3 regions of the Streptomyces sp. Je 1-4 4N24 genome follow, and region 1 is predicted to be linked to each of the others. Evidence: riboswitches for the same ligand, from Rfam matches in the RefSeq annotation. Region 1 holds a riboswitch; each other region holds the start of a gene.
The links. A riboswitch is a leader RNA that binds a small molecule or an ion and turns the genes downstream of it on or off. The one in region 1 is predicted to bind glycine.

Region 1 (7,749 bases):
GCGAGGTCTCCGGTGACGACGAGATGCTGGACCGCGCCGCGATGGAGTCCGGCACGGACTGACGGGGTCCCTCGATCGGAACGCTCGGCACCCCCGGGCGATGCACGACCGGGAAGGGCCGGCTCGACGCCCACAGCATCGAGCCGGCCCTTTCCGCTTCCCGGGGCCGCGGGTCATGCCGTCACCGTACGGAGCCCCCATCGGAACTCACCACACAGCTGGAAGACCAACTCGGCACGGCTACACAGGGGCTCCAAGCGCAACCCGGCGGCGGAATGTGGAGTCCTGAGTGGCTGTCAGATGTGGGCTGTGGTGGGAGTGGCAAGCACACCGAAAGCGAGCGCCGTTCCCGTCCGCCGGGAACGGCGCTCGCGATCGGTGCCGGTTTGTGGATCCGGTGGCCGTATCAGTCCCGCTGTGCGTGGTGGAGTTCGGAACGGAAGGCCGCCTCACGGGCGGTATGACCCGGGCGACGGCGGAGCCCCGCCCACGCGATGCCGAGGATGACGAACCAGACCGGGGTCACCAGCAAGGCCCGCAGCGTGTCGGGCTCCTGGGTCAGTGCCCAGATGAGGAACGCGAAGAAGACCAGCACGACGTAGCACATGGCGATGCCGCCGGGCATCTTGAACTTCGATGCCTCGTGCAGGTGCGGACGGCGCTTGCGATAGACGAGGTAGCTGATCAGGATGATCGACCAGACGAAGATGAACAGCACGGCGGACACGGTGGTCACCAAGGTGAACGCCTCGATGATCGAGTTGTCCATGGCGACCATGACCACACCGGCGAGCAGGAACACCCCGGAGAGGAGCAGGGCGTTGGCCGGTACCTTCCTGGAGGTGAGTCTGCCGAAGCGCGCCGGGGCGTCGCCCTCCCGGGCCAACCCGTACACCATCCGTGAGGTGGAGTAGATGCCCGAGTTCGCAGACGAGGCGGCCGAGGTCAGCACCACGAAGTTGATCAGCGAGGCGGCGATCCCCAGACCGGCGAGAGTGAACATCACGACGAACGGACTGCGGTCCGCACTGATCTCGCGCCAGGGCGTGACCGAAATGATCACGATCAGCGCGACGACGTAGAACAGCATCACGCGCACCGGGATCGAGTTGATCGCCTTGGGCAGGTTCCGTTCCGGGTTCTCCGCCTCGGCCGCGGTGGTGCCGACCAGTTCGATGCCGACGAAGGCGAAGGTCGCGATCTGGAATCCCGCGACGAACCCCATGGGACCGGTGGGGAAGAAGCCTCCGTCGTTCCAGAGGTTGGAGAAGCTTGCCGCCGCACCCCCGGGCGCCTGGAAGTGACTGAACACCATGACCAGCCCGACGACGATCAGCGCCACGATCGCGACGATCTTGATCAGTGCGAACCAGAACTCGGTCTCGCCGAACGCCTTCACGGTGGGCAGGTTCAAGGCGATCAAGAGGATGACGGCGGCCAACGCCGGTATCCACAACGGTAGATCGCGCCACCAGTAGGACACATACCCGGAGATCGCGATGACGTCGGCGATGCCGGTCACGATCCAGCAGAACCAGTAGGTCCAGCCGGTGAAGAAGCCGGCCCACGGCCCCAGCAGATCGGCCGCGAAGTCGGCGAACGACTTGTAGCGCAGGTTGGAGAGCAGCAGCTCCCCCATCGCCCGCATCACGAAGAAGAGCATCACGCCGATGATCATGTAGACGAAGATCACCGAGGGCCCGGCCAGCGAGATCGTCTTGCCCGAGCCCATGAACAGGCCGGTTCCGATCGCACCGCCGATCGCGATGAGCTGGATGTGCCGGTTGGACAGTTGACGGGAGAGGTGTTGCTCGCCCTCGGGCGGGGCCGTGGATCCGGCCGCCGGTTGGTCCGGCGCGGCCGTCGAGCCGGTGTCACTGCGTTCAGGCATGGGCAAACCTCGCAGATCTCAAGACCCGTGCGGGCACGGGAAGGGGGCATCTCGGAGAATGACCACGCGCCCACAGGGGGCGAGCGGCAGGGTCGGCCGGGCGCGGACATGCGGCAGTCGGCCGGAACGGCGTCAGAACGGTCCCACATAGTAGATCGAAGATCAGCCCGGGAGCCGGCAGGCAGTGGCGGTCAGGGAAGAGGCGGCGGGACAGCCATCAGGGGCTCCTCGAATGTCGAGCACGGGCAGGGGCCCGTGCGGCCGAGTGAGCCTCCCCCTCTGTCATGAGCCTGAGAGCTTCGCCGCGCTCAGCGCGCGGCTTGCACCGTCGGCGAGGCGCCTCAGCGCCTGCTTTCCAGAGTTGCCTGCCCGAGCGGTAGGGGTGCCTGAGAGATTCCGGGGAGGTGTTGCTCCTTCGGCGCCTGGGTCTGGCTGATCCAGTGCTCTCCCGCTCCGGGGTGAACGGCAATGTGCGGTGAGGCTAGGGCCCACATCAGCGACCGGTCAAGGGACCGGCCGAACGCTGGACATTACCTCCAAGTAGCACGGCACTCACCCGTGGGGCACGGCATTTGTGCAGCTCAAGGCGCACATCCTGAGGCCATCCGTTACCGGCACGTACACCGGGCGGACTCTTGACGGCTGTCTTCCGGTGCCCGTACGTTGCGTCCGGAAAGATCCGGCAGCACGTACACCGCTGACGATCCTGCGCGGGAGAGTCCACACCCCAAGATGCGGCGCACCATGGGTGTCCACCGCTCGGTACGACCAACCAGGTCATCACCGGCTGAACGGTTCCCGACGGCCGCACCGCAGTGACGCTCACCCCGAACGGAGCCCGGCCGCCCTACGGGCCCCCGTTGACGACCGCCCGCCCCACCGAGCCGTCCGCGACATGCCACTTCTTGAGGATCCTTGCGTACTCGCCGTTCCTGATGAGGCGGTCGAGGGCTTCCCTTACGGCGTCGCGCAGGGCCGTGTTGGTCTTGGCGACCGCTATGCCGTAGAGGAGGGGTTCGAGCTGGGCGCCGCTGAGTTCGAGGGCGGTGCCGCCTGCGCGGGTCGCGGCGTTGTGGGCCGCGACCGGGAAATCGTCGAGGCAGGCCGTGGACCGGCCCTTGGCGACATCGTCGTAGACCTCAGCCGGTGAGTCGAACTCCCGGATCTTCAACTTCGCGGGGGCCTTCGGGTTCAGCTGGTCCAGGTAGTCACGGGCGAACGTGCCGCGCTGGACGGCGACCTTCCTGCCGGACAGGTCTCCGGGAGCCTTGACGCCCTCCGGGTTGCCCTTGCGGACGACGAGCACCAGCCCGGCCTTGAAGTAGTCGACCAGGTCGACACCGCTGCCGGTCTTCGTGCCGTCCGTGCGCCCCTCCTGACGGTCCTTGGTGTCGGTCATCGCCGACATGACCAGGTCGAAGCGGTTCACGTTCAGACCGGTGAGGAGGGTGTCGAAGGTGGCGTTCACGAACTTGACGCGCAGGCCCAGCTCACGGCTGAGGGCGGTCGCGAGTTCGACGTCGAGGCCGGCGGGCTTGCCGTCCCTGACGAACTCCATGGGCGCGTAGCTGATGTCCGAGCCGATGGTGACGATGCCCTTGTCGCGTATCTCCTTCGGCAACCGGCCGGACGGTGTCCCGATGGCCGAAGGGTTCCCGCTCGGCCTGGAGCCGCCGGACGGCTTCCTGCCGCCGTCACTGCCGCCGTCCGGCTGCAGCGTCCAGGCCAGCGCCCCGCCACCGGCTCCGACCCCGACGACGGACAGCGCGGCGAGCACACGGCGTCGGCTCGGTCCCGGGGACGCCGGCTGCCCAGGGGGTGCGGAGGCCGGTCCGGGAGGGACGACGTGCGGCCCCGGTGGCGGAGCAGGCCGGTGGCGCTCCTGCGGCGGGGTGGCGAGGGCGGGGCCGTATTGGCCCGGGGACGGAGTGGCGGGCTGGGGAGGCACGGGGGCTCCCGCGGGCCTCTGCGGCGGCGCGTCGTACGACGGCGGGGGCGGTGCACCGTCCGCCGTCGTACGGGTCGGCAGCCGGTCGTCGGGGACGTCGGCGGGCCCCTCGGCCGGGGGTTGCGGCGCGAACATGTCCGGGGACCTGGGGTCGCTGAGCTGCGCGGACAAACGGCGCAGCTGTACGGCGACGGGCTCCGGCAGCCAGTCGCCGTACGGGCCCGGTGCGCCCACCAGAGCCATGAGGGCGGGCAGAGCGGGCCGCCCCTCCGGCTCCTTCGCCAGGCAGGCCGCCGCCAACTCCCGGAGGAAGTCCGTGAGTTCGTCGAGCCGCGGTTCCTCGTGCACGGTGCGGTACATGAGGACCTGCGGATCGGCGTTCCCGTAGGGGCCGGCGCCCGTCGCCGCGAAGACGATCACCCCGCCCAGCGCGAACACGTCCGCCGCGCCAGTGACCTTGGGGCCCGTCATGACGAGTTGCTCGGGCGCCATGAACCCCGGCGTGCCGAGGGCGGTGCCGGTCGTCGTCAGGGCGGTGTCAGCGGCTGAGTGCGCAATGCCGAAGTCGATGACACGCGGGCCCTCCGCGGTGAGCAGGATGTTCGACGGCTTGAGGTCGCGGTGCACCAGCCCGTGCGCGTGCACCGCCGTCAGGGCGTGCAGCAGGCCCGCCGTCAGCAGCCGCACCGTGTGCTCGGGCAGCGGCCCGCAGTCGTGCACGGCATCGGTCAGCGAGACACCCGGCACGTACTCGGTCGCCATCCAGGGGACGTCGTCGTGGGGCGCGGCGTCGACCACCGGCGCCACGAACGGTCCGCCCACCTGCTGGGCGGCGGATACCTCACGGGCGAAACGAGCCCGGAAGCCCCGGTCGTCGGCGAGTTCGGAGCGCGCGGTCTTCACCGCCACCGGCCGCCCGTCCGCCGCGCGGCCGAGATAGACCCGTCCCATGCCGCCGCCACCGAGAAGGCCGATGATCCGGAACGGGCCGATCTGCTGCGGATCGTTCTTCGCCAGCGGTCGCACCGATACCCCCACCCGTGCCGCCAGTTGTGTCGACACCATTCTGCACGTGCCCGAGTGCTCCGACGGAGGCCGTACGCCGGTGGCGGCGGGCGGTGCGGTGGACGAGGCCAGGCCCTGCCCGGGGCCGGAGCTCGTGCAGGCCGAAGAGGGCCGCGTCGTTCTTCAGTGGCAGGTCTTCGGCGGGGCCGGTCGGCTGCCGCCGTCGGACCGGGGCAGCGCGGCCGAGGCGAGGAAGTCGTCGAGCATGCTGATCTGTACGTCCTGGGGGAATCGGCCGGGGTCGAAGAGGGCCTGGACGACGAGTCCGTGGGTGAAGGCGACGGCAGCGGCGGCAAGTTGGTCCGGGTCGGCGGCTGCGGGGAGCTCGCCGAGATCGCGTGCGGCTTCGAGGTGCGGGCCGATCGTCGAGCGCAGGCGGGTGTAGCGGTCGGCCTGTTCCGCGGTCAGCCCGTCGTCGGCGAGGGAGAGGTCCCAGGAGCTGACCCAGATGCGGTTGCGGGCGGTGTCGTCCGGAGCCAGCGGCAGGATGTCCAGGAGCATGGCGCGCACGGTGGCGAGGCCCGCGGCGGGACGCGCGCGGCGGGGCCTCTCCGCGCTGCGCTTCTCCAGCAAGTCCAAGGCGTGTGTGAGCAGGGCCCGTTTGGTCGGGAAGTAGTGCATGAGCATTCCGGTCGAGACCCCCATCGCAGCGGCGACGGCACGCAGGGTCAGCCCGCCGAACCCCCTGTCGGCGAGTACGTGCCACACCGCCTCGGATACGTCCTTGCGGCGGGCTTCACGGTCTCCGGGTGCGGGCGGCGGCATGCTGCTAGCTTACGTACCGAACGCTTGTTATGGACCCAGAGAGCGAGGCTCCCATGTTCACCCAGCCGCTCGGCGACCAGGCCCAACTCCGCCCCCTGGAGCCGTGGCAGGCACAGGAGTTCCTCGCCCATATCGACCGCGCCCGGGGCTCCGTGGACCCGTGGATACCCTGGGCGACGTTCAGCACCGACCTCGACTCGGCCACGGCTACCCTCCAGCGCTACGCCGACCGTCTGGCCCAGGACACCGGCCGGATCTACGGGATCTGGCTGGACGGCACGCTGGTCGGCGGCGTCATGTTCACCCACTTCGACAGCGCCTCCGGGGTGTGCGAGATCGGCTGCTGGCTGGAGCAGGCCGGGGAGGGACGGGGCCTGGTGACCCAGGCCTGCCGGGTGTTGATCGACTGGGCCTTCCAGGAACGCGGAATGAGCCGCGTCGAATGGTGGGTCGCGGCGGGCAACACCCGCAGCATCGACGTCGCGCGCCGACTGGGCATGACCCGCGACGGCGTGCTGCGACAGCGCTCTTCGTACCGAGGTACGCGGCACGACAGCGAAGTCTGGTCGGTCCTTTCCGGAGAATGGCCCTCTCCCGGGGAAGTGTCCGGGGCCCGCGTCCAGGCCGAACTCGACCGGCTGATGCGCGTGTTCGTCGGCGCCTTCACCAACACCGGCGACAGCCGGCCGGACCTCGGGGTCATCCGCGACGTCTTCATTCCGCAGGGGAGGATCATCGCGAACGTCGGGGCAGAGCCCGTGATCTACGACCTCGACGCGTTCATCGAGCCCCGGCAGAAGATGCTCACCGACGGGACGCTGACGGAGTTCAGCGAATGGGAGGTCGCAGAGCGGACCGAGATCTTCGGATCGATCGCGCACCGGTTCAGCGAATACCGCAAGTCCGGCTTCCACCACGGCGAGTGGTTCGAGGGCTCCGGCCACAAGACCACCCAGTTCGTCCGGACCCCGTCAGGATGGAGGATGTCTTCACTGGCCTGGGACGACGCACCCGCCACCGCCACCGAATGACCGCGCGGATCATGGCGGGACCGAGGCGTGCGCGGCGGCACTCGACTGGTTCACCGGCGTGCTTCCCGGCGAGCCGGTGGTGCTCTGCACCCAGACCGCCAACGACCGCGCGATGCGCCTCGCGGCGAAGCTGGGGTTCACCGAGGTGGAGCGGTTCGAGGAGTACGGCGCCGAGCAGTGGTTCGGCGTGTGGTCCTCCGTAACGCCGTCCGGTTGAGCCGGGTTCTCTCACACCCGTCCGGGTCTCGCAGTGACGAGGGATGCGCCAGGGCATCGCCGCCTGACGTCCGGCCACAAGTCGCCTGTCGCAACGGCGGGTTCCTGCAGCCTCGATGCCGGTGATTCAGGCCGTGGTCGTGCGCGGGCTTCCTCCTGGGCGGGGGCCGATCAGGACGCGGGACAGCAGGCGTGGGTCGGCCAGCGTCAGGGGACCTGCAGTCATGTGGAAGAGGCCGGAGAAGGCGGTGTAGAGCTGCGGGTCATGGGGGACGGTGTCGATCAGGCGGTTCATGAACCAGTTGCCGGCCCTGACGGGCCAGGAGAGCCGCGACTGATCCCAGGCCCGGTCGGGGGTGGTTGCCATCAGCCATGAGGAGGCGGTGACGCGGGCCAACCGCTTCTGGAAGGCCTGCCCGTCGAGGGGAGTGCGGGCAGGCCTGTTGCTGAGCATCTGCTCCAGGAGACGGGCTTCGAGCGCGGCGATGGTCATGCCCTGTCCGTAGGCGGGGTTGAAGGTGCACACCGAGTCCCCCAGGGCAATCAGACCATCGGGCCAGCTGGCAAGGCGGTGGTAGGCGATCTTTCGGTTGACCGTACGGGCGTAGCGGCGCACGGCGGAGGTGGGGGTGAGGGAGGCGATGGTGTCGGCGACAGGGCCGCGCAGCGTTTTGGCGAAGGAGAGGAATTCGCCGTCGCTGTGGGGCAGTTGGGTTCCGTTGGCTCCGTGCAGGGTGACGTGGAGTGCCTTGTTCTCGATCTGGATCGCGTAGCAGCCCTTGTGGAAGTCGGGGGCCCGCAGGGGTTGCAGCACGCCCATCCACGAGGGCGGG
Region 2 (7,749 bases), 660 kb from region 1:
GATGCTGCGGTGACTCAGTTGTCGTACTCGTCCAGCGGCGGGCAGGAGCAGACGAGGTTACGGTCGCCGAAAGCACCGTCGATACGGCGCACCGGCGGCCAGTACTTCTCCGAGGCGGCGACACCGGCCGGGAAGACGGCCTCCTCGCGGGTGTACAGGTGCGCCCAGTCGCCGCCGAGCGCGCCCGCGGTGTGCGGGGCGTTGCGCAGCGGGTTGTCGTCCTTGGCCCACTCCCCCGAGCCGACCTTCTCGATCTCCGCGCGGATGGCGATCATCGCGTCGCAGAACCGGTCCAGCTCACCGAGGTCCTCGCTCTCGGTCGGCTCGATCATCAGCGTGCCGGCCACGGGGAACGACATCGTCGGCGCGTGGAAGCCGTAGTCGATCAGCCGCTTGGCCACATCGTCGATGCTCACACCGGTCGCCTTGGTCAGCGGCCGGACGTCGATGATGCACTCGTGCGCCACCAGACCGCCGGGGCCCGTGTAGAGCACCGGGTAGTGCGGCTCCAGGCGCTTGGCGATGTAGTTGGCGCTGAGGACCGCGACCTGAGTGGCGCGCTTGAGGCCCTCGGCGCCCATCAGACGGACGTACGCCCAGGAGATCGGCAGGATGCCGGCCGAGCCCCAGGGAGCCGCGGAGATCGGCCCGACGCCCGTCTCGGGGCCGGCGCCCGGCTGCAGCGGGTGGTTGGGCAGGTACGGCGCCAAGTGGGCGCGGACGCCGACCGGGCCGACGCCGGGGCCACCGCCGCCGTGCGGGATGCAGAAGGTCTTGTGCAGGTTCAGGTGCGAGACATCGCCGCCGAACTTGCCGGGCTCGGCGAGCCCGACCAGCGCGTTGAGGTTGGCACCGTCGACATAGACCTGGCCGCCGGCGTCGTGCACCGCCGCGCAGATCTGGGTGATGTGCTCCTCGAACACGCCGTGGGTGGAGGGGTAGGTCACCATCAGGACCGCGAGCTCGTCACGGTGCTTCTCGATCTTGGCGTGCAGATCGTCGGTGTCGACCTCGCCGTCCTCACCGGTCTTGACGACGACGACCTTCATTCCGGCCATCACGGCGCTGGCGGCGTTGGTGCCGTGTGCCGAGGACGGGATCAGGCAGACCGTGCGCTGCTCGTCGCCGTTGGCGCGGTGGTAGGCACGGACGGCCAGCAGACCGGCCAGCTCGCCCTGCGATCCGGCGTTCGGCTGGATGGAGACCTTGTCGTAGCCGGTGACCGTGGCCAGCCGCTCCTCCAGCTCCTGGATCAGCGTGAGGTAGCCCTGGGCCTGGCCGGCCGGCGCGAACGGGTGCAGCTGGCCGAACGCGGGCCAGGTGACCGGCTCCATCTCGGTGGTGGCGTTCAGCTTCATCGTGCAGGAGCCGAGCGGGATCATGCCGCGGTCCAGCGCGTAGTCCTTGTCGGCGAGGGTGCGCAGGTAGCGCAGCATCGCGGTCTCGGAGCGGTGCTCGTGGAAGACCGGGTGGGCGAGGTAGTCGTCGTGGCGCAGCAGCGCCTGCGGCAGCGCTTCGGCGGCGGCCGCGTCCAGCTGCTCGACGTCACCGTTCACGCCGAAGGCGCCCCAGACACCGGCCAGCTCCGCACGCCCGGTGGTCTCGTCACAGGCGATGCCGACCAGGTCCGCGTCGACCTGCCAGAGGTTGACCCCAGCCTCACGGGCGGCGGCGACGACCTCGGCGGCCCGGCCGGGAACCCGCGCGGTCAGCGTGTCGAAGTACGCACCGTGCACGATCTCCACCCCGCCGGCCCGCAGGCCCTCGGCGAGGACCGCGGCGTAGCGGTGGGTGCGCCGGGCGATGGTGCGCAGGCCCTCGGGCCCGTGGTAGACCGCGTACATCCCGGCCATGACGGCGAGCAGCACCTGCGCGGTGCAGATGTTGCTGGTGGCCTTCTCCCGGCGGATGTGCTGCTCACGGGTCTGCAGCGCCAGGCGGTAGGCCTTGTTGCCGTCGGCGTCGACGGAGACGCCCACCAGACGGCCGGGGAGGCTGCGGGCGAACTGGTCACGGACGGCCATGAAGCCGGCGTGCGGCCCGCCGAAGCCCATCGGGACACCGAAGCGCTGGGTGGTGCCGACGGCGATGTCCGCACCGAGCTCACCGGGCGGGGTCAGCAGCGTCAGGGCGAGCAGATCGGCGGCGACGGTGACGATCGCGCCCAGCTCGTGGGCCTGCTCGATGACGGCGCGGGGGTCCCGCACCGCACCCGAGGCGCCCGGGTACTGCAGCAGCACACCGAAGACACCGCGCTCGGCGATCTCGGCCGGAATGCCGTCGGACAGGTCCGCGACCACGACCTCGACGCCGGTGGGCTCCGCACGGGTCTCGATCACGGCGATGGTCTGCGGCAGACAGTCGGCGTCGACCAGGAAGACGCCCTGCTTGACCTTGCCGACCCGGCGGGACAGCGCCATCGCCTCGGCGGCGGCGGTGCCCTCGTCCAGCAGCGAAGCACCGGAGGTGGGCAGTCCGGTCAGGTCGGCGACCATCGTCTGGAAATTCAGCAGCGCCTCCAGGCGCCCCTGCGAGATCTCCGGCTGGTAGGGCGTGTACGCCGTGTACCAGGCGGGGTTCTCCATGACGTTGCGCAGGATCACCGGCGGGGTGAACGTGCCGTAGTAGCCGAGACCGATCATGGAGGACAGGACCTGGTTGCGGTCCGCCAGGCCCTGCAGCTCCTTGAGCACCTCGGCCTCGGTACGGGCCTGCGGCAGGCCGAGCGCCTCGGCGCTCTTGATCACATCGGGTACGGCGGCGGCGGTGAGCTCGTCCAGCGACCCGAAGCCGATGTGCGCAAGCATCTTGGCCTGCGCCGCGTGATCGGGACCGATGTGCCGGCGCTCGAAGGGGGTGCCGCGTTCCAGCTCGGTCAAGGAGATGCGATTGGTGGTCATCTGCGGGGGCCTCCTGGTCAGTACGACCTACGAGGGGCACCACGGCACGGGTGCCCGGACGGCCTCCCCCTCTGTCATCTCAACCTGAGAGCTTCACCGGCCCGCGCGTGGCGGTCCGGCTTTCACCGTCGGTGAGGAGGGGTCCCGGCGCTGTGCCTTCCGTGGCCCGCCCTGCTTTCCAGAGTGACCTCGTCCATGCGGTACGTGTGCCTGAGAGATTCCGGGGAGGATTTGCTCCTTCGGCGCCCTGGTCGCGAACGACAAGGACTCTCCCGCACGGGGTCTGCGGCCAATCGCCAGCCTACCAGCGCGCCACTCGAAGGATCCTTCGAGTGGCCAGGGCATGAAATGTGCCGTTTGGTAGTTGTCACAGGGCAGTTGCGACCAATTGGAGGGGCCGTGCAAACCGATATCGATCCCCGAAGCCTGATCGGCCGCAAAGCGTTCGACCGTAACGGCGCGAAAATAGGGACCATCGACGAGGTCTACCTCGATGATGCGACGGGGGAACCGGAGTGGGCGGCCGTACGCACCGGACTCTTCAGCCGGGATGCGTTCGTCCCCCTGGAGCCCAGCAAGATGGTCGGTGAGGGCCTGCACATTCCCTACGACCGCAAGCTGATCAAGGACGCGCCGGACTTCGGCGTGGGCCGCCATCTCTCCCCTGAGCAGGAACTTCAGCTCTATCACCACTACCGTCTGGATATTTCTTCCCCGACCGATCCGGTGTCCCCCGGCTCCGGCGACAAGAACTTCGGCAAGATCGCCGGCTCGGACGACTGATCGCCCGCAGGCGCCCCGCCCACCAGCGGCAGGGGCTCCCCCGGCCGCAGTGCCGGGTCCTCGACAGCAAAGGTCCGCACCCTCCCCGGTGCGGACCATGGCGTTTCGAAGCGCACGGTCACTCTCCCCACCCCGCTCCCCTGCACCCAGCCGGCGCCGTACTCGTCGTGCACCACGTCCAGCCCCGGATGCCAGCGCCGCGGCCGCTCCTCCTCGGCCTCGTGCTGCTCTGTCCCCCCGGCCTCCTCCGCCGCTGCTGCCGCAGCCGTCGCGGCCTCCTCCGCCTCCCGCTCCGTCGCCAGCTGGGCGAACAGATCCTCTTGTGTGAAGTCCGCCAGGCCACTCACCCCCACGCCCAGGAGCCGCACCCCGCCCGTGGTGTCCACCGTTTCCAGCAGGCGCACAGCGGCCTCCCGTATCACCGCCGGGTCGTCGGTGGGCCCACGGAGCGTCTCGGAACGGGTCAGCGTCGAGAAGTCGTAGTTGCGCACCTTGATGACCACCGTGCGCCCGGAGCGCCCGGCCTCCCGCAGCCGCTGTACGCACCGGTCCGCCAGCCGCAGCACCTCGCTCCGCACCCGCGTCCGGTCGGTCAGATCGACCTCGAAGGTGTCCTCCACCGAGATGGACTTCGCGTCCCGCTCGGCCACCACCGGCCGGTCGTCCTGCCCCAGCGCCATCGCATACAGCCCGGCGCCGTGCGCCTTGCCCAGCAGCCGCACCAGCTCCGCCTCACCGGCCTCCGCTGTCTCGGCGACGGTATGGATCCCGGCCCGGCGCAGTGTCTCGGCCGTCGCGGGACCCACCCCGGGCAGCGTCCGCACCGTCATCGGGCCCAGCAGCTCCCGTTCGGTACCCGGCTCGATCACCACCAGCCCGTTCGGCTTGGCCGCTTCGGACGCGATCTTCGCCAGCATCTTGGCCCCGGCCAGCCCCACCGAGCCGGTCAGTCCCGTCGCGGACCGGATGTCGCGCCGCAGCTGCTCCCCCACGGCACGTACCGCCGCCGTCTCGGCCGGCACCCCGCCGGCCTCCAGGTCGACGAACGCCTCGTCCAGGCTCAGCGGCTCCACCAGCGGCGACAGCGCATGCAGCAGCTCCATCACCACATCACTCACCTGGCGGTACAGCGTGAAGCGAGGACTGAGATAAGCGGCATTGGGGCACAGCCGGCGCGCCTGGGCCGTCGGCATCGCGGAGCGGACACCGAAGACCCGGGCCTCGTAGGAGGCCGTGGAGACCACGCCGCGCACGCCGATCCCGCCGACCACCACGGGCTTGCCGCGCAGGCTCGGCTTGGCCGCCTGCTCGGCGGCCGCGAAGAACGCATCCATGTCCAGATGCAGGATCGTCGGGGCGGGTCTCACATCTCCGATGCTGCCCCATGCCACTGACAATCGGCCCGATGCCGGGCCGCGCACTCCGCCGGGACTCAGCCCGCCCGGTTGCGCCGCCGCGCCAGCTCGTCGTGCGGGTTCTTCCCCACCAGCGTCTCGCCGGTGTCCACACGCTCCCCGTGGAGCTGTGACAGCGCACCTTCCACGTCGCGCCACACCACACCCACGGCGATCCCGAAGACGCCCTGGCCGCCCTGGAGCAGATCCACGACCTGGTCGGGCGAGGTGCACTCGTAGACCGTCGCGCCATCGCTCATCAGCGTCATCCGCGTCAGATCCGCCAGCCCGCGCGAGCGCAGATGCTGCACGGCGGTGCGGATGTTCTGCAGCGACACCCCGGTGTCCAGCAGCCGCTTGACGATCTTCAGAACCACGACGTCCCGGAAGCTGTAGAGCCGCTGGGTGCCGGAGCCGTAGGCCGGCCGGATGCTCGGCTCCACCAAGCCCGTACGCGCCCAGTAGTCGAGCTGCCGGTAAGTGATGCCCGCTGCCGCACAAGCGGTCGGGCCGCGATAGCCGATGTTCTGCGCCTCGCAGTCCCCCGACACCGCCGCGGCCGGTGCCGGGGCAGGGTTCGCTGCTGCGCCCGAGTGGAGCGGCAACGCCCCTTCCGCCGCCATACCGTCGCCGGTGATTGCCACGCCGCCCTCCGTCCTCCACGTCCCGGACGGGACCTGCCATATCGACGGTATGCAGTCACTCGGGGTGCGTCAACGATCGCCGCGCTCGCCACGCCGAGTGATAATCACCCTACGAGTGGTTTCTCGTGACCTCGCACGGGGAAGGGCTCATTGTTTGGCCGGAAACAGGCGGTTCGCCTGGCCGATTCACTGGCTGTTGGTCCCGAAGTCCTCGGGCGAGATCTGGTCGAGGAACTCGCGGAACTTCTCCACCTCGTCCTCCTGCTCGTCAGGGATGGCGATCCCCGCGTCGTCCAGCACACCGTCGGTACCGAAGATCGGCGTGCCGGTGCGCAAAGCCAGCGCTATCGCGTCCGACGGACGCGCACTGACCTCGACCCCACTCGCGAAGACAAGTTCGGCATAGAAAACCCCCTCGCGCAGATCCGTGATGCGGACCTGCGTCAGCTCCTGGCCCACCGCTTCGAGCACATCCTTGAAAAGGTCGTGCGTCAGCGGCCTGGCAGGGACCATGCCCTGCTGGGCGAAGGCGATGGCGGTGGCCTCCCCTGGCCCGATCCAAATGGGCAAGTATCGGTCGCCTCCCACCTCCCGCAGGAGCACGATCGGTTGGCTGGAAGGCATTTCCACCCGGACACCCACGACGTCGAGCTCGTTCACACAGCAACCCTAGGACGTGCCCGGCCGGTTTGGGTAGTCGGGCACTCGTTTGCTCGCTACAGGCGGACCCGCAGAGCGCTCTGCATCAAGGCCGCATGCAGCCGTACGGACAGCGTTGCCAGCTCCCTGGCGGTGGCTTCGGCATGGGCCCTGGTCTGCGGGTTACGGTGCCGCCGAAGGGGTGCAACGACCTGCTCGACCAGGCCCGCCTCGCGTTCGGCCGCCGCCTTCACCGCACGCAGATGCCGCGGCTCCAGACCGAATCGGCCCAGGTCCGCGACAAGTTTGGCCACCGTGACGGCCTCGATGTCGTATCCGCCGTCCGCATGAGGGACGATGAGTCCGTAGGACTCCCAGTCGGCGAGCGCCGCCTCGTCCACCTCCGCGGCGGCCAGCAGCTCGGCCCGGCCGATCCGGGCAGCCGTAGGACGCTCCGCACCGGGATCGTGCACGCCCTCGACCAGATCGCGGGAGGGTGCGGCCGGCGCCGGCAGCGGCACCTGCTCACCGCGCTCCAGGGCATCCAGATGCTCCCTGATGACCTTCAGCGGCAGATAGTGGTCCCGCTGCATCCGCAGGACGGCAGCCAGCCGCTCGACGTCCGCCGGTGTGAATTTGCGGTAGCCGGAAGGCGTGCGCTTCGGTTCGACCAGCCCCTCGGCCTCCAGGAAGCGAATCTTGGAGATGGTGACCTCGGGAAACTCCTCGCGCAGCGCGGTGAGCACCGTGCCGATGCTCACCGGCTTGCCGTCCGAGGAGGCGGCGCCGGCAAAACCGGCGCCGCCTTTCGGTGTATCGCGCATATGCCTTCCCCGGCCGGTCAGATACCGGCGCCTCGCTGGCTCGCGTAGAAGACCAGGCGGAACTTGCCGATCTGGACCTCGTCGCCGGTGGCGAGGGCAACGGAGTCGATCCGCTCACGGTTGACGTAGGTGCCGTTCAGGCTGCCGACGTCGGCGACCGTGAAGAGACCGTCCGGGCCGCGACGGAATTCCACATGACGGCGCGAGACCGTCACATCGTCGAGGAAGATGTCGCCCTGCGGGTGCCGGCCTGCCGTTGTCAGCTCGCTGTCCAACAGGAAGCGGCTGCCCGCGTTCGGTCCCCGGCGGACGACCAGCAGCGCCGATCCCAACGGAAGAGCGTCCACGGCCGCCTGCGCCTCGGGCGACAGCGACGGCGCCAGATTCTGGCCCGTCGTCTCCGAGTCGTAGGCCTCCAGCCCCGAAATGGAGATGGTCGACGTCGTCTCGGACGCCCGCTCGGGCTGGGCACCCGCACGCAGCGGCGCGCCACAGTTGGAGCAGAACCGGCTCGCCTCGGCGTTCTGGTTCCCACACCTCGTACAAACCGGCAAGGCCGACCCTC
Region 3 (7,749 bases), 5.7 Mb from region 1:
CCGGGCGAGCAGATCGCGGCCGAACTTCGGGTCCACACCCAGGGGGTGGTCCCCGCTCATGCCGCCGAAGTCTCCCTTGGGGAGCGTGGTGTTGGGGTCGATCAGCGACTGGTTGGGGCTGTTGGGGTCCAGCCCCAGCAGCGACTGGAGGGGGCGGGAGAGCGCGGCGATGGCGATGAGCAGGATGACAACGATGGCACCGGCCACCGCAACCTTGTCCCGCCGGAAGCGCAGCCAGGCGATCTGACCGAGCGAGCGCCCCTCGATCCGCTTTCCTTCCACGCCTTTCAGCACCGCTTCCGGCTGCGCCTCAGCAGCTGCTCCGGTGGTCTCGATCGGTGCGGTCACGGTGCCTTTGACCCCTCTCGGCCGACGGTGGCCGGCCCATGCCCGCCGCGGTAGCGGCCTGATTCACATCACTGGTGCAAGTCCTGCAGGCATCGCGGAAGTTCGCGTATATGGAATTTCGAAAGGTGCGCGCGACGCCGTTCCGGGATGACGCTCGTACAAAGGGCCGAGGCCCTCTGCTGCCGGAGTTTCCATCCGATTCGCGATCAGTCACCAGCCCTGAAGGGGAAAGGATGCGTAACTGTGATGTGATCCGCGGCATTCCGTTATACGGACAAGAGTTCGGGCTGAGCGGAGTGCATACCCGTGGGAAAGGGGCTCAACTGCGGTGCGCTCGGGGTGAATGCACCCCGAGCGCGGCGGCGGAGCGGCGCCGTCCGGCGTCAGTAGGGACGCGGGTAGCCGTAGCCGTAGGAGGGCGCGGGGGCCGGCGGCTGGACATAGCCGTCACGGTCGAAGAAGGGGCGCGTGGAGGCCCGCATCCACATGCCGACCGGGTCGTACTCGTCGTTCATCGCGACCGTGGAGACGGGCAGACCGTCCGGGACCGCGCCGATCGACTGCTGGATCATCAACCGCACCGAATCCACCGCTTGTTGGCCGGTGTCGTACAGATCCAGACCGATCGCCAGATACGGGGCACCGAGCGCGGGCTGGACCCAGGCCCGGCGCAGCGACCGTACGGCGGGCGTCCGATGGGCGTTCTGGGCGAGGAGCGCGTAGAACTGCGGGATGTCGATGACCGGTTCCGAGATCCGCAGCGGCCCGGCGGGCAGCCGGTCGAGGCCGCCGGCGATACGGCGCAGGTCCAGCCAGGGGATGCCGACACCGCCACCGGGAGCATGCGGATTCAGCCACAGGCCCCAGCGGTCGGGGAAGAGCGCGGCGGCGATCTCGGTGCCGGTGACGACCTCGTGGTCGCGGTTCCAGCCGGAGGCGGCGAGCTCGGGCGCCGAGGTCACACACGGCGCATAGCCGAGGCCCTCGACCTCCATGTTTCCGTACTGCGCATCGGGCATACCGGCCCGGCCGTGCCAGAGCAACATCCAGACCTGGCCCGCGGCGAGCGCGTGCAGCAGTGCCTCATAGGCGTCGTAACGGCCTGGCGAGACCTGCTGCAGCAGCTGCTCCAGCTGTCCGGCCGCCGCCGGCCCCTGATGCGCACCCGCGCTCACGTGGTCCGTCCCTTCTCTCAGCAGGGCACGTGTGGGTGCGCCCGCCTGTCATCCAACCAGCTTAGGGCTTGCCCTACGAGTGGTCCCGAGAGTAGAAGGGGCGCACACGCTCCAGCATCCAGTCGGCGACCGGGTCACCCTGGGCGAGGTCGAGCATGACGAGCTGTACGGGCCAGGGCAGCGGTACTGCGCCGAGCGCACGTCCGAGGGCTGACAGTACCCTCTCGCGCGCGGTGCCGTCCCGCAGCGCCGTGGCGTCCGCCGCGACCTGAACACCGACGAACAGTGCGGGCGTGTCGCCCTCGACGCTGGCCAGGGCACGCCGGGCAGTCAGGACAATTCCGGCGCCGGAGAACTCCAGCCCGGCGGAGGCCAGGAAGTCCACCGGCTCGTCCTGCCAGTCCGGCTCGAAGAGCCGCACCCGGCCGCCGCTCGGCAGCCCGTCGAACTCCTGATGTCCGTGATGCCGCTCCCGGCACAGTTCGGCCACCGCGGGCGGCGGCAGCGGGACGCCGACCGTTCCGTCGGGGTTGACCGCGATACCGATCTGCGGCGGCAGCCCGCGGGCGAACTCCCGGGCAGGGGCGACGGTGAAGGACATGTGCGAGCCGATCACCCGCAGGAACTCCTGCTCGGAGCTGTAGACCGGGACATAGGGCGCGCCGTCGAGCTCGACGGTGGGCAGGTCGAGGCCGCGGGCGCCGAAGCCCGCGCTCTCCGGGCCGCCGCCGCTGGGCAGCGGCACCCACAGCCGGCTGCGGCCGAGGACCTCGACGATCCGGCCGCCGGCACCCGGGTGCCCGACCGACGCGGACAGCACCTCTTCGAGCTCGTTCGCCGGCCACGCCAGCTGCGGTATCCCCTGCTCCGGAAATGTCATGTGCACCCACCCGTTCCAAACCGCGCCATCTGGCCAAAGACCCTAAACGAGAAGGCGCTCGGCGCGGCGTGCGGGGGCGTGCCCGGCGACGCACGGGGCGGTGTCCTAGTGAAAGCTGACCGTCTCCAGGGCGCTCGCCGCACGCCGGTCGAGGAGGACGGCCGAGCAGAAGCCCTTCGGCAGCCGGGCCGACTCCGCGGCGCCGACCAGCCGGCCCACCGCCCTGCGGTGCCGTGCGAAGGCGTACCCCGACACCCCGCGGCCCCGTGACTCCTGGCCGGAAAGCGCCACCTCGGGTGCCACATCGAGCAGCACCAGATGCGCCCCGCGGCCGCCGCGCAGCGCCGAGCGCGCGATCCAGCGGCGCACCCACGCCAGCGTCCCGCAGTCGTGCACCACCACACTGTCGCCGGAGCGCAGCGCACGGCCCAGGGTCAGATAGTGGGCGGCCCGGACCAGCGGGCGGTAGAGGCCGTACGGCAGCCGGTGCAGTCTGCCGCGCTCCCAGCGCGCGCGGACGTCCTGGGAGTCGATGCGGTGCACCACGGCGCCGTGCCCGTCCAGCGGCGGTACGACGCGGTGCATGAGGGTGCTCTTGCCGCTGCCCGGCAGCCCGGAGACCACGACCAGGTCACCGGCCGGAAACCGCAGCTCGGCGGCGTCCGGCGGCCGTCCGTCGCTCCGCAGGTCCACGACCTCGGTGCGGCGCCCCGGCCGGATGACGGGCCGCGGCGCACGGCCGGCCCGGGACATGGCGGCGGACGGCGCCGTCCGCACGGCGTCCGGGGGCACGACCCCTGAAGTCGCCCCGAATGCCGCTTCGCTGTGCACCGTGATCGCCCTCCCCGTCCGTTCTGGTCCGGTTCGAGTCCGTCCCCTACCCGCAGAGTGTCAAGAAAAGGTAATGCCCATCAAGGCGATTGTCCGATCTGCCCACGTCGTGGGCGGGGCGACGACGGGGGCTCCTTTTCTGGCGATCCCGTGCAATGATGTGGCCGCCACGTGCACACCAGAGCTCATCCGTGCACCGCCAACTGCATACCGGCCGCTTGAACCCGTGCGGGAGAGTCCCCGGCCGCCATGGCGGGGCGCCGAAGGAGCAAGTCCTCCCTTGAATCTCTCAGGCCCCTATACCGCGCGGGCGAGGCAGATCTGAAAAGCGAGCCACTGCCCGGCCTACGGGGCGGCTCCACCCAAGGTGCAAACCGGGTCCGTTCGCGGGATCCCGGTGAACCTCTCAGGTTCCGATGACAGATGGGGAGAACGTCTTGTCACCCCTGCCTGGGAGCCCAGAACCATGACTGATGCCCCCCGTCGCACCGCGCTGGATGCCACCCATCGCGCGCTCGGCGCGACCATGACCGACTTCGCCGGCTGGGACATGCCGCTGCGCTACAGCAGCGAGCGCGACGAGCATGTCGCCGTCCGTACCCGCGCCGGCCTCTTCGACCTCTCCCACATGGGCGAGATCACCGTCACCGGCCCGCAGGCCGCCGACCTCCTCGACTACGCGCTGGTCGGCAACATCGGCGGCGTCAAGACGGGCCGCGCCCGCTACACCATGATCTGCGAGGCCGAGGGCGGCATCCTCGACGACCTGATCGTCTACCGTCTCGCCGACCAGGAGTACATGGTCGTCGCCAACGCCTCCAACGCCCAGGTGGTGCTGGACGCGCTCACCGCGCGGGCGGGCGGCTTCGACGCCGCGATCCGCGACGACCGGGACGCCTACGCGCTGCTCGCGGTGCAGGGCCCGGAGTCCCCCGGCATCCTCAAGGCGCTGACGGACGCCGATCTGGACGGTCTCAAGTACTACGCCGGGCTGCCCGGCACGGTCGCCGGTGTGCAGGCGCTGATCGCCCGTACCGGCTACACCGGCGAGGACGGCTTCGAGCTGTTCGTCCGGCCGGCGGACGCGGTCGCCCTCTGGGAGGCCCTGAACGAGGCGGGCAAGGACGCCGGTCTGGTGCCCTGCGGGCTCTCCTGCCGGGACACCCTGCGCCTGGAGGCGGGCATGCCGCTCTACGGGCACGAGCTCACCACCGCGACGACGCCGTTCGACGCGGGCCTGGGCCGGGTCGTGAAGTTCGAGAAGACCTCCAACAACGGGGACTTCGTGGGCCGTGAGGCCCTGACCGCGGCCGCCGAGCGGGCCGAGACCCGGCCGCCGCGCAAGCTGGTCGGTCTGGTCGCCCAGGGCCGCCGGGTGCCGCGTGCCGGATACCCGGTGGTCACGGCCGACGGCACGGTCATCGGCGAGGTCACCTCCGGGGCTCCGTCCCCCACGCTCGGCAAGCCGATCGCCATCGCCTATGTCGACGCGGCCTACGCCACACCGGGCACCGAGGGTGTCTGCGTGGACATCCGTGGAAGCCATGAGCCGTACGAGGTCACCGCTCTGCCGTTCTACAAGCGGCAGAAGTAGCGGTTCCCCCGCGGCAGTCACGGCGGCGCGCGCCCGCGCGTCTCACTGCGCAAGACCCCATTCACGATCACACCCTCGCGTACAGGAGAATCGAGCCATGAGCAACCCCCAGCAGCTGCGCTACAGCAAGGAGCACGAGTGGCTGTCGGGCGCCGAGGACGGCGCCTCGACGGTCGGCATCACCGAGCACGCGGCCAACGCGCTCGGCGACGTCGTCTTCGTGCAGCTCCCTGAGGTCGGCTCCACGGTCGCGGCGGGCGAGACCTGCGGCGAGCTGGAGTCGACGAAGTCGGTCAGCGATCTCTACTCGCCCGTCGACGGTGAGATCACCGAGATCAACGAGGATGTCGTCAATGACCCCTCGCTGGTGAACTCCGCCCCGTTCGAGGGTGGTTGGCTGTTCAAGGTGAAGATCAGCGGCGAGCCGGGCGAACTGCTCTCGGCCGACGAGTACGCCGCCTTCATCCAGAGCTGAGCCCCGGCTCTCCCCGTTTCCGGCCTCGCCCGGACGGGGGACCTCCGACCCGCCACCGCCCGAGGGGAAGCTCCCCCGGATTCCGTCCCGGGGGACCCTCGCGCCCCTGACTCCCCAGGAAGACTCATGTCGATTCTCAACAGCTCCCTCCATGAGCTCGACCCCGACGTCGCCGCCGCCGTCGACGCCGAGCTCCACCGCCAGCAGTCCACCCTCGAAATGATCGCGTCGGAGAACTTCGCCCCGCTCGCCGTCATGGAGGCCCAGGGCTCCGTCCTCACCAACAAGTACGCCGAGGGCTACCCCGGCCGCCGCTACTACGGCGGCTGCGAGCACGTCGACGTCGTCGAGCAGATCGCCATCGACCGCATCAAGGCCCTCTTCGGCGCCGAGGCCGCCAACGTCCAGCCGCACTCCGGCGCGCAGGCCAACGCCGCGGCCATGTTCGCGCTGATCAAGCCGGGCGACACCATCCTGGGTCTCAACCTCGCCCACGGCGGGCACCTGACCCACGGCATGAAGATCAACTTCTCCGGCAAGCTCTACAACGTGGTGCCCTACCACGTCGACGAGAAGACCAACCTCGTCGACATGGAGGAGGTCGAGCGCCTCGCCAAGGAGCACCGCCCCAAGCTGATCGTGGCCGGCTGGTCCGCCTACCCGCGCCAGCTCGACTTCGCCGCCTTCCGCCGCATCGCGGACGAGGTCGGCGCCTACCTCATGGTCGACATGGCGCACTTCGCCGGCCTGGTGGCGGCGGGTCTGCACCCCTCCCCCGTGCCGCACGCCCACGTGGTCACCACCACGACGCACAAGACCCTCGGCGGCCCCCGCGGCGGTGTGATCCTCTCCACCCAGGAGCTCGCCAAGAAGATCAACTCGGCGGTCTTCCCGGGTCAGCAGGGCGGCCCGCTGGAGCACGTCATCGCGGCCAAGGCGGTCTCCTTCAAGGTCGCCGCCTCCGAGGACTTCAAGGAGCGCCAGCAGCGCACCCTGGACGGCGCCCGCATCCTGGCCGAGCGCCTCGTGCGGGACGACGTCAGGCAGCACGGCGTCTCGGTCCTGTCCGGCGGCACCGACGTCCACCTCGTCCTGGTCGACCTGCGCGACTCCGAGCTGGACGGCCAGCAGGCCGAGGACCGCCTCCACGAGGTCGGCATCACCGTCAACCGCAACGCCATCCCGAACGACCCGCGCCCGCCGATGGTCACCTCCGGCCTGCGCATCGGCACCCCGGCCCTGGCCACCCGCGGCTTCCAGGCCGAGGACTTCCGCGAGGTCGCCGACATCATCGCCGAGGCCCTCAAGCCCAGCTACGACACCGACGCCCTCAAGGCCCGGGTCACCGCGCTCGCGGACAAGTTCCCGCTCTACTCGTCGCTGTGACGCGTCTCATGCAGTGAGATCCCGGACCGTCCGCGGAGGGCGGTCCGGGAGTGAACGGGCCGTGAGCCCGGGGCCGTTGGCCCCGGGCTCGTGGTCTGCGGGGGCCGGTGCGCGCCGGTGCTCCGGCAGCGCAGTGACATTCCCGTCAATGAGCCGAAATAAGGTGTCGGCGGCACACGTCAACGGCCCTTCGGCAGCGAGGGGGCATGCGGCACCAGCAGGACGGACGACACTTTCCATGGACATGAGCGCCGGCGAGCGCAAGGGGCTCAGCCTCTTCGCCCTCATCATGATCGGCATAGGCTCGATCTTCGGCTCCGGATGGCTCTTCGGAGCCGGCTCCGCCGCCCAGGTGGCAGGCCCCGCGGCGCTGGTCGCCTGGGTGATCGGTGTCGTCTTCATCGGCATGATCGCGATGTCGTACGCGGAGGTCGGCTCGGCCTATCCGATCCCCGGCGGGATGGCCCGCTACGGGCATCTCTCGCACGGCCCGGTCCTCGGCTTCCTCACCGGCTGGGCGGTGTGGATCGCGACCGCCTCGCTGATCCCGATCGAGTCGATCGCGGCCACCCAGTACATGACGTCCTGGAGCTTCGACTGGGCCAAGGGCCTGGTCGATCCGGCCACCCACCAGCTGACCCTCTCCGGCACGGCGGTGGCGCTGGTCCTGACCCTCGCGCTCTGGCTGACCTGCTTCTGGTCGGTCCAGCTGCTGGCCCGCGCCAACACCGTGCTCACCCTGGTCAAGTTCGCCATCCCGGTGCTGGCGGTGCTCGCCCTGATCGGGTCCGGCTTCCACACCTCGAACTTCACCGCCCACGGCGGCTTCGCCCCGTACGGCTGGCCGGCCGTGCTCACCGCCGTCACCACCTGCGGGGTGGTCTTCGCCTTCAACGGGTTCCAGGCCGTGGTCAACCTCGGCGGGGCCGCCAAGAACCCGGGCCGGGCCATCCCGCTCGCCCTGGTCGGCGCGCTCACGCTGGGCCTGGTGATCTATCTGGCGCTGCAGGTCGCGTACCTCGGCTCGGTGCCGCCGGAGCTGCTGGAGCGGTCCGGCGGC

Region 2: another riboswitch for glycine. It lies ahead of gcvP (aminomethyl-transferring glycine dehydrogenase); the one in region 1 lies ahead of cycA (D-serine/D-alanine/glycine transporter).
Region 3: another riboswitch for glycine. It lies ahead of gcvT (glycine cleavage system aminomethyltransferase GcvT); the one in region 1 lies ahead of cycA (D-serine/D-alanine/glycine transporter).

What each region holds. Positions count from the first base shown of each region.
Region 1 covers NZ_CP110836.1:8,533,436-8,541,184, reverse strand. Annotated here, with positions in the region: gene argG (argininosuccinate synthase) at 1-62, shown strand, start outside; gene cycA (D-serine/D-alanine/glycine transporter) at 407-1,891, opposite strand; glycine riboswitch at 2,164-2,255, opposite strand; glycine riboswitch at 2,256-2,352, opposite strand; gene SLV14N_RS37020 (transporter substrate-binding domain-containing protein) at 2,739-4,865, opposite strand; gene SLV14N_RS37015 (TetR/AcrR family transcriptional regulator) at 5,028-5,669, opposite strand; gene SLV14N_RS37010 (GNAT family N-acetyltransferase) at 5,723-6,700, shown strand; partial or broken gene SLV14N_RS37005 (GNAT family N-acetyltransferase) at 6,723-6,917, shown strand; gene SLV14N_RS37000 (NAD(P)/FAD-dependent oxidoreductase) at 7,044-7,749, opposite strand, start outside.
Region 2 covers NZ_CP110836.1:7,874,299-7,882,047, reverse strand. Annotated here, with positions in the region: gene gcvP (aminomethyl-transferring glycine dehydrogenase) at 15-2,900, opposite strand; glycine riboswitch at 3,089-3,185, opposite strand; gene SLV14N_RS34505 (PRC-barrel domain-containing protein) at 3,300-3,683, shown strand; gene SLV14N_RS34500 (DNA polymerase IV) at 3,593-5,050, opposite strand; gene SLV14N_RS34495 (MerR family transcriptional regulator) at 5,116-5,721, opposite strand; gene SLV14N_RS34490 (bifunctional nuclease family protein) at 5,908-6,381, opposite strand; gene SLV14N_RS34485 (MerR family transcriptional regulator) at 6,438-7,184, opposite strand; gene SLV14N_RS34480 (FHA domain-containing protein) at 7,202-7,749, opposite strand, start outside.
Region 3 covers NZ_CP110836.1:2,806,552-2,814,300, forward strand. Annotated here, with positions in the region: gene SLV14N_RS11820 (ABC transporter permease) at 1-348, opposite strand, end outside; gene SLV14N_RS11825 (enhanced serine sensitivity protein SseB C-terminal domain-containing protein) at 732-1,523, opposite strand; gene SLV14N_RS11830 (enhanced serine sensitivity protein SseB) at 1,597-2,403, opposite strand; gene SLV14N_RS11835 (AAA family ATPase) at 2,509-3,156, opposite strand; glycine riboswitch at 3,454-3,549, shown strand; gene gcvT (glycine cleavage system aminomethyltransferase GcvT) at 3,701-4,828, shown strand; gene gcvH (glycine cleavage system protein GcvH) at 4,926-5,303, shown strand; gene glyA (serine hydroxymethyltransferase) at 5,430-6,689, shown strand; gene SLV14N_RS11855 (APC family permease) at 6,928-7,749, shown strand, end outside.